Regions from separate parts of the Bradyrhizobium sp. GW821-FHT13H06 genome, predicted to be linked through region 2. Evidence: predicted binding sites of a transcription regulator. Region 2 holds the regulator's gene; the other holds the start of a gene.

Region 1 (7,728 bases), 110 kb from region 2:
GGGCGCCAACCGCAAGAAGGGCCGTGTTCGCGCCATATGAATGTCCGGCTGCTACGATGCGCCGGCGGTCGACCTCGGCGCCGTAGGGGCTCGACAGCACAAGGTTCAGAGCGAAGTGCAGATCCCTGGCCCGCGCCAGCGCCTCGCTCTCATGAGCCGCCCGCTGCAAACGGTCCACGACGGTGAGAGGATTGCCTCGCCAGAGCGACGAATCGCTGCCCGCATGCTGAACATGCAAGCTCGCAATGCCACGGGCCGCCCAATATCGCCCGAGATAGCTGTACCCCCGGCGGGAGCCACCCAGGCCATGGGAGAACACGATGAGCGGTACGCGCGATCCCGGCGCGACAGTCGTCGGCCAATGCAGGCGCGCCGGAACGGCTCGCGAACGTGCTGGATCGACCCAGTCGAAGTCGACGAAGGCGGGCGGGGCGGACTGCGCTTGCGCTGGAGGCGCCGGAACGGCGGCCGTGACCGCGACGGCGAGCAGCATGGCACCGAGGCGCCGTCGTGTCATGTTGGGGGGCGCGATTGCGTTGCCCCCGCCACGTGCGGGCGCGGATGAAACATGCCACGAGGGAGTGTCGCCGCCAACCCTGTTCGCCATGAACACACCTTGAACACAATTCGCACTGGGTGTAATTTTGTATTGCACTTAGTGCAATTTTGCAAGCGGATTCATTTCGTGCCAGAACAGGCCATGAAAAGCTCGTCTCGAAAGGAGGAAGGCCTGCGCGAACGGAAGCGGCGCGAAACGCTGCATCGCATCACCGAGCAAGGCCTGAAACTGTTTCTGACCCACGGCTACGAGGCCACCACGCTCGACGCGATCGCGGAGGCCGCCGGGATCTCGCGGCGGACGTTCTTCTACTACTTCAAGTCCAAGGAAGAGATTCTGCTGGCGTGGCAGGACGGCGGTTTCAGCGAGACCCTGCGAGCCGCCGTGCTGGAGCAATCGACCAAACAGTCGCCTCTCACTGCCGTAAAGAACGCCTTGTTGGAGCTGACGGCCCGCTTTCCCGCCGATTACAAGCAGACCAAGGCAATCGAGCGCCTGATGTGCGCGAACGAGTCGCTTCGCATACGGCAGCAGGCGAAATATGTAGAGAAGGAACAAGCGGTCTTCGACGCGCTCTGCCAGATGTGGCCGCAGCCGAGGCAGCAACCCGCGCTCCGCATGGTCGCCATGATGTCGGTCGGCGCATTCCGTCTTGCGATCGAAAACTGGAACCGCGACCAGGGGAAGCGACCTCTCGCCATTTGCCTGAGAGAGGCTTTTGCGTGCCTGGACCAGGAAATTGGAAGGGGCCTGCTTGCACAAGACTGACTCGTGCGGGACTGACGGCCGATCCTGCGACGTGCGTCAGCGGGAGGCTGGCTAGTCCAGCTCGCTCCGCAACTTTCCGACGCCGGGTGACCTGGAGATTTGCTCCGGATGTCGCCCTGCGCATCCGGGCTACCGCACCGGGCACAACGCCCGCACGATCTCGTCCAATTGCTCGAACGTGTGGTCCGGCGCATGCGCGCGCAGCGCTGCGGGTGCCGCATAGCCCCAGCATACGGCGCCGCAGGTGATACCCACGGCGCGAGCGGCCTCGATGTCGCGAACCTCGTCGCCGATCGCAATCACTCGCTCAGAGCTTACGCCCGCACGCCGGATGACGCGGCGGAATTTCGCGGGCTTGCCGAACAGCGACGCAGAACAGTCGAAATGCGCGAACAGCGCTGCGACGTCCCCGAGCTTCTCGCGCGCATTGGCTTCGCTGTCGGAGGTCACCAGCGCGAGCTGCACGCCGTTTCCGGCCAGCGTCCGCAGCATCGCCTCGACGCCGTCGAACAGCGCGATCTCCGCGGCGGCCTCAGCCTTCAGCCGACGCGCATGCCGCGCGATCGCCGGCAGCTTCCACAAGGGCACTTCGAGCCGGGCGAGGATCTCGCGGCTCGACGCATGCCGCAGCTCCTCGATGTCCTCATCCTTCACGCGGCGAAAATTGAAGTGATCTGCGACGTCGTTGATGGTGCGGAGGAACCACGGAAAGCTGTCGGCGAGGGTGCCGTCGAGGTCGAAGATGGCGAGGGCGTAGGGCACGTGAAGGGATGTTGGTTTGTTCATCCGCTATCGAACTAGGTTTTCCACACAGTCTCTTCGGTCCAACCTAGTTCGGCGAATTCGCTGGCGCGGAGCGATGCTTCTCCCTCGGGAAAGAATTCGTCAAGCTGAGGCGGTGCGACGCGCGTTTCGGACAGCATGGCATGCGCCTGTCCGCGATGATGAATCTGATGTTGGAACAGATGCATGAGCAGCCGGTCGCGTCGCTCGGTCTGTGCGGCCGTGTCGCGGTTGATCCGCACAACGCTGTCGAGGATCTCCGGCGTCAATGCATCGCAGACAGCGACCAAGCGCTTGTCGACTGCGGCTTGTGCCTGCTTGAGCGCGGCTAGAGAAGGGTACGGCACCTGGTTCTTCCAGGCGGCCGGACCCAACCAACCGCCCTCCAGCGCATCGACATAGAAGAGGTCGACGACATGGATGTGGTTTAGCGTGCGCTGCAGGCTTGGAAAGAACCCGGTCCGCTTGGCCTCGAAATCAGCTTGAGGCAGAGCAGCGCAAGCAGTGAGCAGCCGATGGTTTGCCCAGGCATTGTTATGGGCGAACGCGCGATAGGTTTGCACAAGTCCGGCAGGCAAAGCTCATTCTCCCTCAGACATGTGCGTCGGCACGTTCCAAACGCGCAACCTACTCCGCCGCCTCGCTCGTGCTCCTTCGCTTCGGCTTCCGTGCCTTCTTCAGCACCGGCTCCAGGAATTTGCCCGTGTAGCTCCGCGGCGCTTTCGCGATGTCCTCCGGCGGACCCCAGGCGACGATCTCGCCGCCGCCGTCACCGCCTTCGGGGCCGAGGTCGATGACCCAGTCGGCGGTCTTGATGACTTCCAGATTGTGCTCGATGACGACGACGGTGTTGCCCTGCGCGACTAGCTCGTGCAGCACCTCAAGCAGCTTCTTGACGTCATGGAAGTGCAGGCCGGTGGTGGGCTCGTCCAGGATGTAGAGCGTGCGGCCGGTGGCGCGCTTGGACAGCTCCTTGGCGAGCTTGACGCGCTGGGCTTCGCCGCCCGACAGCGTCGTCGCCTGCTGGCCGACATGGATGTAGTCGAGGCCGACGCGGTGCAGGGTCTGGAACGTCTCGCGGACGCGCGGCACTGCCTTGAAGAACTCGGCGGCCTCCTCGACGGTCATGTCGAGCACGTCGGCGATGCTCTTGCCCTTGAACAGGACTTCGAGCGTCTCGCGGTTGTAGCGCTTGCCCTTGCAGACGTCGCAGGTGACGTAGACGTCGGGCAAAAAGTGCATCTCGATCTTGATGACGCCGTCGCCCTGGCACGCCTCGCAGCGGCCGCCCTTGACGTTGAAGGAGAAGCGGCCGGGCTCGTAGCCGCGCGCCTTGGACTCGGGCAGGCCGGCGAACCATTCGCGGATCGGGGTGAAGGCGCCGGTATAGGTCGCCGGATTCGAGCGCGGGGTACGGCCGATCGGCGACTGGTCGATGTCGATGATCTTGTCGATGTGCTCGAGGCCCTCGATGCGGTCGTGGGGCGCGGCGCCCTCGCTGGCGTTGTTCAGCTTGCGGGCGATGGCGCGGTAGAGCGTGTCGATCAGCAGCGTCGACTTGCCGCCGCCGGACACGCCGGTGACGCAGGTAAACAGGCCGAGCGGAATCTCCGCGGTGACGTTCTTGAGGTTATTGCCGCGCGCGTTCACCACCTTGATGGTGCGGCGATGGTTGGGCGGGCGCCGCTCCGGCACCTCGACCTCGAGCTCGCCGGTCAGATACTTGCCGGTCAGCGATTTCGGGTTGCGCATGATCTCGGCGGGCGTGCCTTCGGCGACGATGTGGCCGCCATGCATGCCGGCGCCGGGGCCGATGTCGAGGACGTAGTCGGCGAGGCGGATGGCGTCCTCGTCATGCTCGACCACGACCACGGTGTTGCCGAGGTCGCGCAGCCGCTTCAGCGTGTCGAGCAGGCGGGCGTTGTCGCGCTGGTGCAGGCCGATCGAGGGCTCGTCGAGCACGTAGAGCACGCCCGTCAGGCCCGAGCCGATCTGCGAGGCCAGGCGGATGCGCTGGCTCTCGCCGCCGGACAGCGTGCCGGAGGAGCGGGACAGCGTGAGATAGTTGAGGCCGACATCGAGCAGGAAGGTCAGGCGCTCGCGGATCTCTTTCAGGATGCGGCCGGCGATCTCGTTCTGCTGCGCGTTGAGCGCGCCGGGCACGGTCTCGAACCACTCGCCGGCCTTCCTGACCGACAGCTCCGAGATCTCGCCGATATGCTTGCCGCCGACCTTGACGCAGAGCGCCTCGGGCTTGAGGCGAAAACCCTTGCAGCCCTCGCAGGGGACGTCGTGGAAATATTTCGCCAGCTCCTCGCGCGCCCACTCGCTCTCGGTCTCGCGATAGCGGCGGTTGATGTTGGTGATGACGCCCTCGAACGGCTTCTTGGTGTCGTAGGAGCGGACCCCGTCCTCGTAGGAGAACTTGATCTCGTCGTCGCCGGAGCCGTAGAGGATCGCGTCTCGCGTCTTCTTCGGCAGATCCTTCCACTTGGTATCGAGCGTGAACTTGTAATGCTTGCCGAGCGCGGTCAGCGTCTGCACGTAATAGGGCGATGAGGATTTGGCCCAGGGCGCGATCGCGCCCTTGCGCAGCGTCAGGTCCTTTTCGGGGATGACGAGGTCCTCGTCGACATGCTGCTCGACGCCGAGCCCGCCGCAGGCCGGGCAGGCGCCATAGGGATTGTTGAACGAGAACAGGCGCGGCTCGATCTCGGGGATGGTGAAGCCGGAGACCGGACAGGCGAACTTTTCCGAGAACAGGATGCGTTCGGGACCGCTCTTGTCGTGGATCTTCGCGGTCTTCTTTTTCTCTTTCTCTTCGGCAGGCGCGGACGCCGGCGCGTCGGCGAACTCGACGACGGCGAGGCCCTCGGCGAGCTTCAGCGCGGTCTCGAAGCTTTCTGCGAGGCGCTGGCCGATGTCGGCGCGTACGACGATGCGGTCGACGACGACGTCGATGTCGTGCGGGAATTTCTTGTCCAGCGTCGGCGCTTCCGCGAGCTCATGGAAGGTGCCGTCGATCTTGACGCGCTGGAAGCCCTTCTTGAGCCATTCGGCAAGCTCCTTCCTGTACTCGCCCTTGCGGCCGCGCACGACCGGCGCGAGCAGATAGAGGCGGGTGCCTTCGGGCAGCGCCAGCACGCGGTCGACCATCTGGGAGACGGTCTGGCTCTCGATCGGCAGGCCCGTGGCCGGCGAATAGGGTACGCCGACGCGGGCCCAGAGCAGGCGCATGTAGTCGTAGATCTCGGTCACCGTGCCCACCGTGGAGCGTGGGTTCTTCGACGTCGTCTTCTGCTCGATCGAGATCGCCGGTGACAGACCATCGATCTGGTCGACGTCGGGCTTCTGCATCATCTCGAGGAACTGGCGGGCATAGGCCGACAGCGATTCGACGTAGCGGCGCTGGCCCTCGGCGTAGATGGTGTCGAAGGCGAGCGAGGATTTGCCGGAACCGGAGAGGCCGGTGAACACCACCAGCTTGTCGCGGGGGATCTCGACGTCGATGTTCTTGAGATTGTGCTCGCGCGCGCCACGGATTGTAATTGCGCGCAGGCTGGAGCCCGCGTTCTGTTGTTGGCGCTTCGCCTTGATCACTTCGTCCATCCCGCTGGTCCTTAAGGAATCCAAAGACGCGCGATCGCGCCAATGTTGAAGGCGCGCTTCGCCCGGAACCGGGAACGGCGCCGATGGGTATGGCAGCGAACGTAGGAAGAACGGCGGCGGATTTCCAGTGCGACTTGCGAATCGTCAACGGATTGTTGGCGCGCTGGCGGCATCTGGCAGCAGCGGGGAGTGGAAACTTCGCGCGAAGTGTCCGGCAAAACAAAAAGGCCGGCGCTGGCGCCGGCCTTTCGTGACGATATGACGTCGGTCGCGATCGGTACTTCAGATCAGTACTTGGCGACGACCGGGGCGCCGAAGTGATAGTTCACGCCGACCTGGACGGTGTGGAAGTTGATCGTGCCAGACGCCAGCGGAGCGCCAAGGTTGGAGAAGTAGGTCTCGCTGCCGAGGCTGCGATAGAGATACTCGCCCTTGACCGACCACTGCGGCGCGAAGAACGCTTCGACGCCGGCGCCGACGGTCCAGCCGGAGTGCCACTTGCTGTCGGAGACGCTCACGCCGAGCGCGCTGAGGGTGACCTTGTTGTCGATCCAGGCGTAACCACCGGTGCCGTACAGCAGGATGTTGTTGACGGCCCAGCCGATGCGGCCGCGCACGGTGCCCATGGCGTCGGTCTTCGAGCTCAGCGTGGCGGTGGCAACGCCGAAGCCGGGGACGACGGTCGCGCCGGTGACCGAAGCGCTGACGTCAGCCCAGGCGCCGTCGGCCTCGAGACCGAACACGACGTTGCCGGTCTGCCAGTTGTAGCCGGCGGTACCGCCGACGAAGCCGCCGTTCATCTTCGGATCGGTCGAGGACTCTTCCCAAGCGCCGCCGCCGACGACACCGAGATAGAAGCCGGTCCAGTTGTAAACAGCGGCCGGAGCGATCGGAGCCTTGGTGTAGGGGCGGGCCGCAAGGTCGGCGGCCGAGGCCGGAGCGGCGAGAGCGAACAAACAGGCCGAAGCCAACAAAACCTTTTTCATCTTCAACTAAATCCCAGTCCCAGTTTCTGTTATTGCCTTCCGTGACCGGAAGGGCAGCGGACTCAACGGCCCAACTGAGGTTGTGCTTACACCACCAAAGCCGCAAGTTGTGTCTCCGAAAAGCCACAACGACGCAAAAGGTAATGGTTACTGACTCGTTTCCCGGCGATCAGTGCGCGCCCAAAGCAGAAAGGCCGGCGCGAGGCCGGCCTTTGTTCTCCAACAATATCAGCGAGATATCAGTACCTTGCGATCATCGGGCCGCCCCAGCGATAGTTCAACCGGATGAGACCGATATCGACGTCCTGGCCGATGCGATTGGAGGCAGTGAAAACACCGAGCGGAGCCGTGACAAAATTGCCGGATCCGGTGAAGTCGATCGTGCGGTGGCCCAGGAAGATGTGATCGTACTCGAAGCCGACCGACCAGTTCGGCGCAAATCCGAACTCGACGCCCACGCCCACTGTACCGCCCCAACGGGTCTCGTTGGCCCGGTCGAACTCGAGGCCGGTCGCCACATCGTAGGTCCGATAGCGATCGCCGACGACGGCGGCGCCGCCCTTCACGTAGAGCAAAACGTTGTTCCAGGCATAGCCGATCTGCCCGGTGATCAAACCGAAAGAGTCGATCGTGGACTGGTTGCGAAGGCCGGACACCGCGCTGATGTTGTCGCCGGTAAAGTCGGCCCAGTTGCCCTGGCCTTCGAAGCCGAACACCCAGTTCGTCGACTGCCAGCGGTAGCCCACCTGGCCACCGACGGTGCCGCCCGTCGCATTGTGACAGCCCTCGCCGACCAGAACGCCGGTCGCCGGAGTCACGAAGTCCCAGCACTTGCGGCTTGTGCCACCGCCGCCGTTGATGCCGATGTAGAAGCCGCTCCAGTCGTAGATGGCGGCGATCGGCGGTGGAGCCTTGGTGTAGGGACGGGCGGCAAGATCGGCCGCGCTTGCGGGGGCCGCCAGCCCCAACGCCATTGCACTGATTGCACCAAAAAGAATCTTATTCATTGCAGTCTCCCCAGTT
Region 2 (7,728 bases):
TGAGCTCGGTATCCGAGCCAGGACTGGAGACGACCGCCGAAGCCGCACCCGACGCGCTGCGACTCTATCAGCTTTATGTCCGCGGCGACGATGCCTTCGTCGCCGATGTCGTCAGCCGGGCCGAGCAGAACGCCTATGCCGCCTTCTGCCTGACCGTCGACACCGCCCACTACAGCCGTCGTGAACGCGACATCGCCAAGCGCTACGTTCGCGAGAGCCGTCTGCGCGCCACCGGCGGCGATTTCCAGAAGGGTCTGGAATGGCGGACCGTGAAGATGATCAAGGACAAGTTCAAAATACCGCTGATCCTCAAGGGCATTGCCACCGCCGAGGACGCGCTGATCGCGCTCGATCACGGCGTCGAGTGGATTTACGTCTCCAACCATGGCGGCCGCCAGCTCGACCACGGCCGCGGCGCCATGCATGTGCTGCCCGAGATCGTCGATGCCGTGAAGGGCCGCGCCAAGATCATGGTCGACGGCGGCATCTGTCGCGGCACCGACATCGTCAAGGCGATCGCGGCGGGCGCGGACCTCGTCGGCATCGGCCGGCTGCAATGCTGGGCGCTGGCGGCGGCGGGCGAAGCCGGTGTCACCCGGATGCTGGAACTGCTCGAGGACGAGGTGCTGCGCTGCCTTGGCCTCCTGGGCGCCACCTCATTCGCCGAGGTCGACAAATCCTGCCTCCATCCGGCGACCGCCACCAACGCGCCCAGCGTGTTCAGCGCGTTCCCGCTGTTCGACCATGAGCCCTATCGCTACTGACTGGCCGATACTGAAGTGAAAAGGACGCAATGACATCGCTTACTCCCGGCAGCGCGGATGCGCTTCTGTTCGACCTCGGGCGCGTGGTGCTCGACATCGACTTCTCCAAGGCGATCGCCTGCTGGGCGGGACATGCCGGCTGCCAGCCCGAGGCCATCGTCGCGCGCTATGTGCGTGATGAGGCCTACCGGCTGCACGAGATGGGCAAGATCAGCGACGAGGACTATTTCGCCTCGCTGCGCGCGTCACTCGGAATCGGCATCTCGGACGCGCAGTTCCTGGAAGGCTGGAACGCGATCTTCGCAGGCGAGATGCCCGACATCGCCGAGCTGTTGCCGCGCGCGGCGAAGCAGATGCCGCTCTATGCCTTCTCCAACACCAATCGGCCGCATGTGGACTATTTCTCGAAGGAATATGCCGGCGTGCTCGGCCACTTCCGCGAGCTGTATCTGTCGTCCAGCATCGGCCTGCGCAAACCGGACGCGGAGGCGTTCGACCACGTCGTCGCCGCGATCGGCGTGCCCGCCGGTCGCATCGTATTCTTCGATGACCTCGCCGAGAACATCGAGGGCGCGCGGGCGCGCGGCTTGAATGCCGTGCACGTGACGTCGCCAGGCGACGTCGGGAACGCGTTGAGGGCGCTTGGCATCTGAATGCCAGGCAGTCGCCGCGACAGGTCATGCCCGCGGTTCCCGGAGCCAAATTTGCAGGAGATGAGGAACCGAGCCGCTTTGTGCATTTTTGTACGGAGTTCCGGGAACGGAGTACCACCCTTCGGACTCATGAGTCCGTTGGGACTTCTACATCGGATTGATCGACGTGCTGGGCAAAACCTATCTCACCAAGCAAGCCTCTCTCCTGCTTGAATTCGCCAGAACCACCTCGGATTCTGACCTTTCCGCCAAGCTGATCAGCAAGGCGGCCGACCTGAAGTCCCTGGCCGATCCGCTGCCTGACAAGGATCCGAATCCCAGAGCTCCCGACGTCGCACCGGACGTCGGTCCGAGCGATCCGGCAGGACGTTGACCGATGTCGGCCGTGGCGCTCGTCATTCTCGTCCTCGCCATGGCCATCCTCGTGCCGGTCTGTCTCGCCTTCAGGATCATGCCGCGACGGACTTGAACTGCCGCCGCCGCGACGGAAATCGCGCCGGATAAATCATCCTGCGTGCTGCTTTGCCTCGCGCCTGCACTCGGCTAGAACTCTCGCCAACGATTTGCAGGAGTTTCCGCCCGTGGCCCTCATGCCCGTTTCTGACGCGCTTGCCGCGGTGCTGGCGGATGCAGAGCCGCTACCTGAAGAGATGGTTTCCCTCGATGAGGCCTATCATCGCGTGCTTGCGCGCGACGTCGCGGCGCGGCGCACGCAGCCACCGCAGGCCATGTCGGCGATGGATGGCTATGCCGTGCGCGCGGCTGACGCGGCAACGGTCGATTCCAGGCTGACGGTGGTCGGCGAGGTCGCGGCGGGTCGTCCGTTCGCGGGAAGGGTTGGCCCCGGCGAAGCCGTGCGGATCTTCACCGGCGGCGTCGTTCCCGACGGGGCCGATGCGGTCGTGATCCAGGAAGACACTGTCGCGGAAGGCAAGCTCGTCACGATCAAGGAAGCCGCGATTTCCGGGCGGCACATCCGTTCCGCCGGCGTCGACTTCCGCGAGGGAGACGTGCTGCTCCGCAAGGGAAGCCGTCTCACGGAGCGCGATCTCGCGCTGGCCGCCGGAATGAATCACCCGCATCTCGCCGTCTGCCGCCGTCCGAGGGTCGCGATTCTCGCCACCGGCGACGAGCTGGTGATGCCCGGCACCACGCCCGGTCACGGCCAGATCGTCTATTCCAATGGCTATGCCCTGCACGCGCTCGCCCGCAGCGCGGGCGCCGAGACCATCGACCTCGGCATTGCCGCCGATACGCTGGAGGCCACTTCCGCCGGCATCCGTCGCGCCCGGGAGAGCGGCGCCGACATCCTGATCACGACCGGCGGTGCCTCGGTCGGCGACCACGATCTGGTCCAGCAGGCGCTCAAGGACGAAGGCATCTCGATGGCGTTCTGGAAGATCGCGATTCGGCCCGGCAAGCCGATGATGCACGGACGGCTCGGCGCAATGCGCGTGATCGGCCTGCCCGGCAATCCCGTGTCGTCCTACGTGTGCGCCTTCCTGTTCATGGTGCCGTTGATTCGCGCCCTGTCGGGCCGTTCAATGATTCATCATCGCCGCGAGCGCGCCGTGCTGGGCCGCGATCTCGGTGCCAATGACCAACGCGAGGATTATCTGCGTGCGCGCCTGGAACAGCGTGACGACGGCACGCTCGTCGCCCTTCCCGTCAGCCATCAGGACTCCTCTCTGCTTGCGAATCTCGCTGCGGCGCAGGTACTTCTCGTGCGCGCACCGTTCGCGCCGAGGGCCGAGGCCGGCACGCCTTGCGAGGTGCTGCGCCTGCCGGTGTGAGCTGCACGGCCACACGCATGGCGCGAGCTTCGCTCTGTTCACCGTAAATTAAGCAGTTGCGGAACACATATCGAACATATAGTGTCCGTTCATGATTTGTTTCGAACGTGTAGCAGCTTATCGCTGACTTCCTCGTCTCGGAATTGAACGACATCAACCGGGGGACTTTGGTCGAGATGTTGACGCGCAAACAATACGAGCTTCTGCGATTCATCAGCGAACGTCTGAAGGAAAGCGGCGTGCCGCCGTCCTTCGACGAGATGAAGGATGCGCTCGACCTGCGCTCGAAGTCAGGCATCCATCGCCTGATCACTGCGCTTGAGGAGCGCGGCTTCATCCGCCGCCTGCCCAACCGCGCCCGCGCCATCGAGGTGATCAAGCTGCCCGAGTTGCAGGCCGCCGCCGGCAGTCGCCGCGGCTTCACGCCGAGCGTCATCGAGGGCAATCTCGGCAAGGTCCGCACGACCTCCAGCCCGCCTGTGGACGAGGGCGAGCGTCCCGTCGCGGTGCCCGTGATGGGCCGCATCGCGGCCGGCACGCCGATCGAGGCGCTGCAGACCCGCAGCCACACCATCAGCGTGCCGCCTGACATGCTCGGCTCGGGCGAGCACTACGCGCTCGAAGTGCGCGGCGATTCGATGGTCGAGGCCGGCATCCTCGACGGCGACATGGCGCTGATCCAGCGCAACGAGAGCGCCGATACCGGCGACATCGTGGTGGCGCTGATCGACGACGAGGAAGCCACGCTCAAGCGCTTCCGCCGCCGCGGGGCCTCTATCGCGCTCGAGCCCGCCAATGCCGCCTATGAAGTCCGCATTCTTCCGCCGAACCGCGTGAAGATTCAGGGCAAGCTGATCGGGCTTTACCGCAAGTACTGAGCGGTCGTTCGATATCTATTGGAGCGGATCACTGTCCGCTCCGGCTGGATGGTTTTTCCGGTTCTGCTCAGATTGTCCGGCCCCCTCTTTCGGCGCCATCCTCGACACGCCGCACGACGCAGCATCGCTTCGCGGGCCTGAGAGTTCGAGGACACGTGATGCGCCAGACTTTCCATGGACGATGTTGCGGCGCCGATCGCAGCATCAGCGACGTAAGCCGTTGCCATACAATCGCACCGCCATTCGGCAAGCGAGCTGGCAATGCTCTGGCTGGTCGGCGCCGCGAGGCGCCGACACGCGCCTTCCGAATACACAGGCGTCGGCTTTGTTCCTATCGAATCCGGGAAAGATAATGTGATCGCGGCTTGCGGCGTCCAGCCGCAGATTTGCCTACAACGAAGCAGAGCGTTGCGTGCTTCCACCCTGATAGAGGCCTGCGCCTCAAAAAGAGGTGCGGGTTGCTATCTTCGCATGAGGAGCACCCGATGTGTGACTACAGCCTGCATGCTGTCGCGACGCGCCCCGCCGAAGTCGGCGAGACGATCGTCACGACGACCTTCCGCGGCACCTCGACGCGCGGCTTCGCCTCCGAAGCCGATCTCTCCGTCGCGGTCTGCTTGCTGCCGGGAACGGAGCTCGCCTTCGCGGACAACGTCCGTTACGACAATCGCTGGATCTGGACGCGCACCGTGAACTCCCGCGTCGGCAAGTTCGGCAAGATCGACCCGCACATTCCCGATCGCCATCATGACGCGATCGAATTCCCCGACGGCAAATACGTGCTGGTGACACAGCTCGTCGAAGGCCAGCGCGCGACCGTGCTGCAACTGCCGGTGACCCAGCCGGTTGGCGAACGCGAGCACAAGCCGCAGATCGTCGCCGACACGCGGTCCACGATCACGCGCCTGCCGATCGGCTGACGTCGTCGCCCCCGGCCGATGGTCGTGGGCCAGGAATGAAATGCCATCGCCGGCCGAGGCCGGCGAGATGGTATGGTTTGCGTCCTGCTGCGAGATCCCGACCGACCTCTCCCGCATCGCTCCTCAATCGTCCGCCTGCAAGTCCGTCTCCGATGGCGTTGCGTCCCGGTTGCGGGGCACGGCCGTCTTCGGCGCAAGGCTGCCGTCGAAATCCCCCTCGCCGGCGCCGGCCGGCAGCCAGGGGCGGCTCGTGCCTCTCGCCCTCACCGCCCGAACCGAGAAGCCGTCACCGCTCTGCGTCAGAGCCAGCGCGCCCTGACTGGCGAGCCGCGGCCTGTCGACCACCATCGCCGCGCAATCGGGCGGCGTGGGCCGCGCCGTCACCACCAGCGCGGCGCGGCTGCAATCATCAGCCAGAGCGTCGATGCGCAACGCCAACGCGACAAGCCGTCCGTCCGCGAGCGGCGTCACGCAGCCGGACTCGTCACACGACACACCGTCGGCCAGCGAGGCGCTGCCGGCATCGCGCGGATCGGCATCGGCAGCCAACCACTCCCTCAGCAGGAAGCCATCCTTGCCGGCGCGGATCACATGCAGCCGCCCGTCCCGGCCCCGCACGGCGACGCTCGCGCCATCCCCGGCAATCAGGATATCGGGCTGCCGCACCGACATCGCCCAGAGGATCGCGGCAAGCAGCACCAGGGCACCGGACCAGCGCAGGGGCGTGCGCAACAGCCCCATCACGATGATCCCGAGGCTCGCCGCGATCAGCGGCGCGATCCCGAACGCGGGAATGCGGCCGACTGCACCGGGCAGAGCCGCCACCCAGCGCGAGACCGCGACCATCCACTCGATGCCGATCCCCATCAGCCACCAGAACGCGCCGTCGAGCCCGAAAGGCGCTGCGAGCAATCCCAGCAGCCCCGCCGGCATCACCAGCGCCGAGACCACCGGCATCGCGCCGAGATTGGCGAGCACGCCGTATGGCGTCACGCGGTGGAAGTGGAAGGCGGCATAGGGCGTGGTCGCAAGCCCGGCGATCAACGAGGCCAGGAACAGCATCGCGATCTCGCGGCCGCCCCACAGTGCGATCCGCGCCGTTGCGGAATGATCGGGCGATGCTAGCAGGTTCGGCATGCCGATCTGCACCAGCGCCACCAGCCCGAGCGTTGCCGCAAACGACATTTGAAAACTCGGATGAACCAGCGCCTCGGGCGCGACGGCCAGCACGATCAGCGCGGCCACCGCCAGCGTCCGGAACGTGATGGCGCGGCGATCGACCATCACGGCGATCAAAACCACCGCCGTCATGAAGAACGATCTCTGCGTCGCGACCTCGGCGCCGGACAGCAGCAGATAGAACGCAGCCGCCACCATCGCCGCGGCCGCCGACCATTTCTTGATGGCGAAGCCGGCCGCCAGCCCCGGAATCAGCGCCAGCAGCGCGCGCACCGCGAAGAACACGACGCCGGCGACGACCGCCATGTGATAGCCGGAGATCGGTCAAGAGAAGATTTTTTGTAAGCGTTACAGAGCTTTACTACGCCTGTGCTTCCCACGATTCCGACAGGGGAAGCAGGCGGGAAGCGGCTTCGGACGCAAAGGCGCCAGCTTGCCCGCACCGCTCTGCTGCGCTTCAATTGGCTGCGATTACTTTTTTGGGGGGCGAGGCGTGATGACCATTCCGCAATCCATCTTGGCCGGCGCCGCTGTGATCGGCGCATGCATTGTCGCGGCTCAGCTTGTAGCCCCTTACCAGATGGCGAGCGGACCGGCGCTGATCTGGCGCGTCAATCGCGTCACTGGCGAAGTGCGGGAATGCCTGCGGGGCATGGATTCGCGCCAGGATCAGATCGTGACAGACTGCAAATAGAGGCCGGCGTGACCCAGGACAGACGTCGAGCTCGTCAATGTATGCTGATGCTGCCCCATGGCGTCGATGAGACCGCCAAATCTTCACGTCAAGGCTCAGTGGATTCGGAAGCGTCCATCCGGTGAAGCCCGGTGTTGAGGTCGCCACTTCGTGATGCCGTACATAATCCGATTGAGGCACAATCGTCGTGCTCGGTGCTTCATCGGCGCTCTGCCCTTGGTTCGCCATGGTTGGCTCTGACCAATGCGGAGCTCGGTGAAAAGCAAAAGGCCGGCGGTTACGACGCCGGCCTTCGCATGACCCACCGAGTTGGCTCCCCAGGGGGCGGTCCGGAGTGCACCTCCGGGCCGCCTTCAGGATCGCATGAGCCGCCGCTACCCGCAACGACACAATCTCGCGAGGCATCCGCAGAATCACGGCCCGGTTTCTCGCTTTTCCACACCCACGATGCGCGCGCTCCCTGCCCCAAGGGATTGATAGTTTGCGAGATACTTACGATCCCGCTTTGACGGCGACATGCCTCGCCCTCGACGCCACACGCCCACCCACGCCGACGGCCGGCCGCTCAAGATCACCTTCGGTGAGATGCGCGGCATGGGCGTTCGTGGCGTGCTGGTCTATTGCCACTGTGGCCGTCACGTTGCCCTCGACGCCGGCCGCTGGGGCGATCAGGTGCGGCTGTCTGATATCGAGCCGCAGTTCGTCTGTCAGGGATGCGGAAGCCGCGGCGCCGACATGCGGCCTGACTTCGATCGAGGCAACCCACGGCTGGCGATTATAGGCACGAAAGAGGCCGCCGACTAAGGCGGCCTTACTGCCTTGTGTGGTGCTTCAATCGGGTGACGTG

The links. The regulator LexA, encoded in region 2, represses DNA repair genes until DNA is damaged. The targets are predictions, from matches to a motif close to TGTTCNNNNTGTGTTCNG.
Region 1: a site for LexA is predicted at 5,815-5,832, ahead of uvrA (excinuclease ABC subunit UvrA). Genes of this name have one in related genera too.

What each region holds. Positions count from the first base shown of each region.
Region 1 covers NZ_JBXAPN010000001.1:306,202-313,929, forward strand. The annotation lists gene AC1RQP_RS01500 (alpha/beta hydrolase family protein) at 1-493, opposite strand, end outside; gene AC1RQP_RS01505 (TetR/AcrR family transcriptional regulator) at 686-1,327, shown strand; gene AC1RQP_RS01510 (HAD-IA family hydrolase) at 1,457-2,113, opposite strand; gene AC1RQP_RS01515 (DinB family protein) at 2,125-2,688, opposite strand; gene uvrA (excinuclease ABC subunit UvrA) at 2,738-5,719, opposite strand; gene AC1RQP_RS01525 (outer membrane protein) at 6,007-6,705, opposite strand; gene AC1RQP_RS01530 (outer membrane protein) at 6,945-7,712, opposite strand.
Region 2 covers NZ_JBXAPN010000001.1:198,423-206,150, reverse strand. The annotation lists gene AC1RQP_RS01025 (alpha-hydroxy acid oxidase) at 1-764, shown strand, start outside; gene AC1RQP_RS01020 (HAD-IA family hydrolase) at 794-1,417, shown strand; gene AC1RQP_RS01015 (hypothetical protein) at 1,584-1,790, shown strand; gene AC1RQP_RS01010 (molybdopterin molybdotransferase MoeA) at 1,999-3,210, shown strand; gene lexA (transcriptional repressor LexA) at 3,387-4,088, shown strand; gene AC1RQP_RS01000 (hypothetical protein) at 4,574-5,008, shown strand; partial or broken gene AC1RQP_RS00995 (ComEC/Rec2 family competence protein) at 5,132-6,508, opposite strand; gene AC1RQP_RS00990 (hypothetical protein) at 6,684-6,881, shown strand; gene AC1RQP_RS00985 (hypothetical protein) at 7,398-7,685, shown strand; gene AC1RQP_RS00980 (hypothetical protein) at 7,693-7,728, opposite strand, start outside.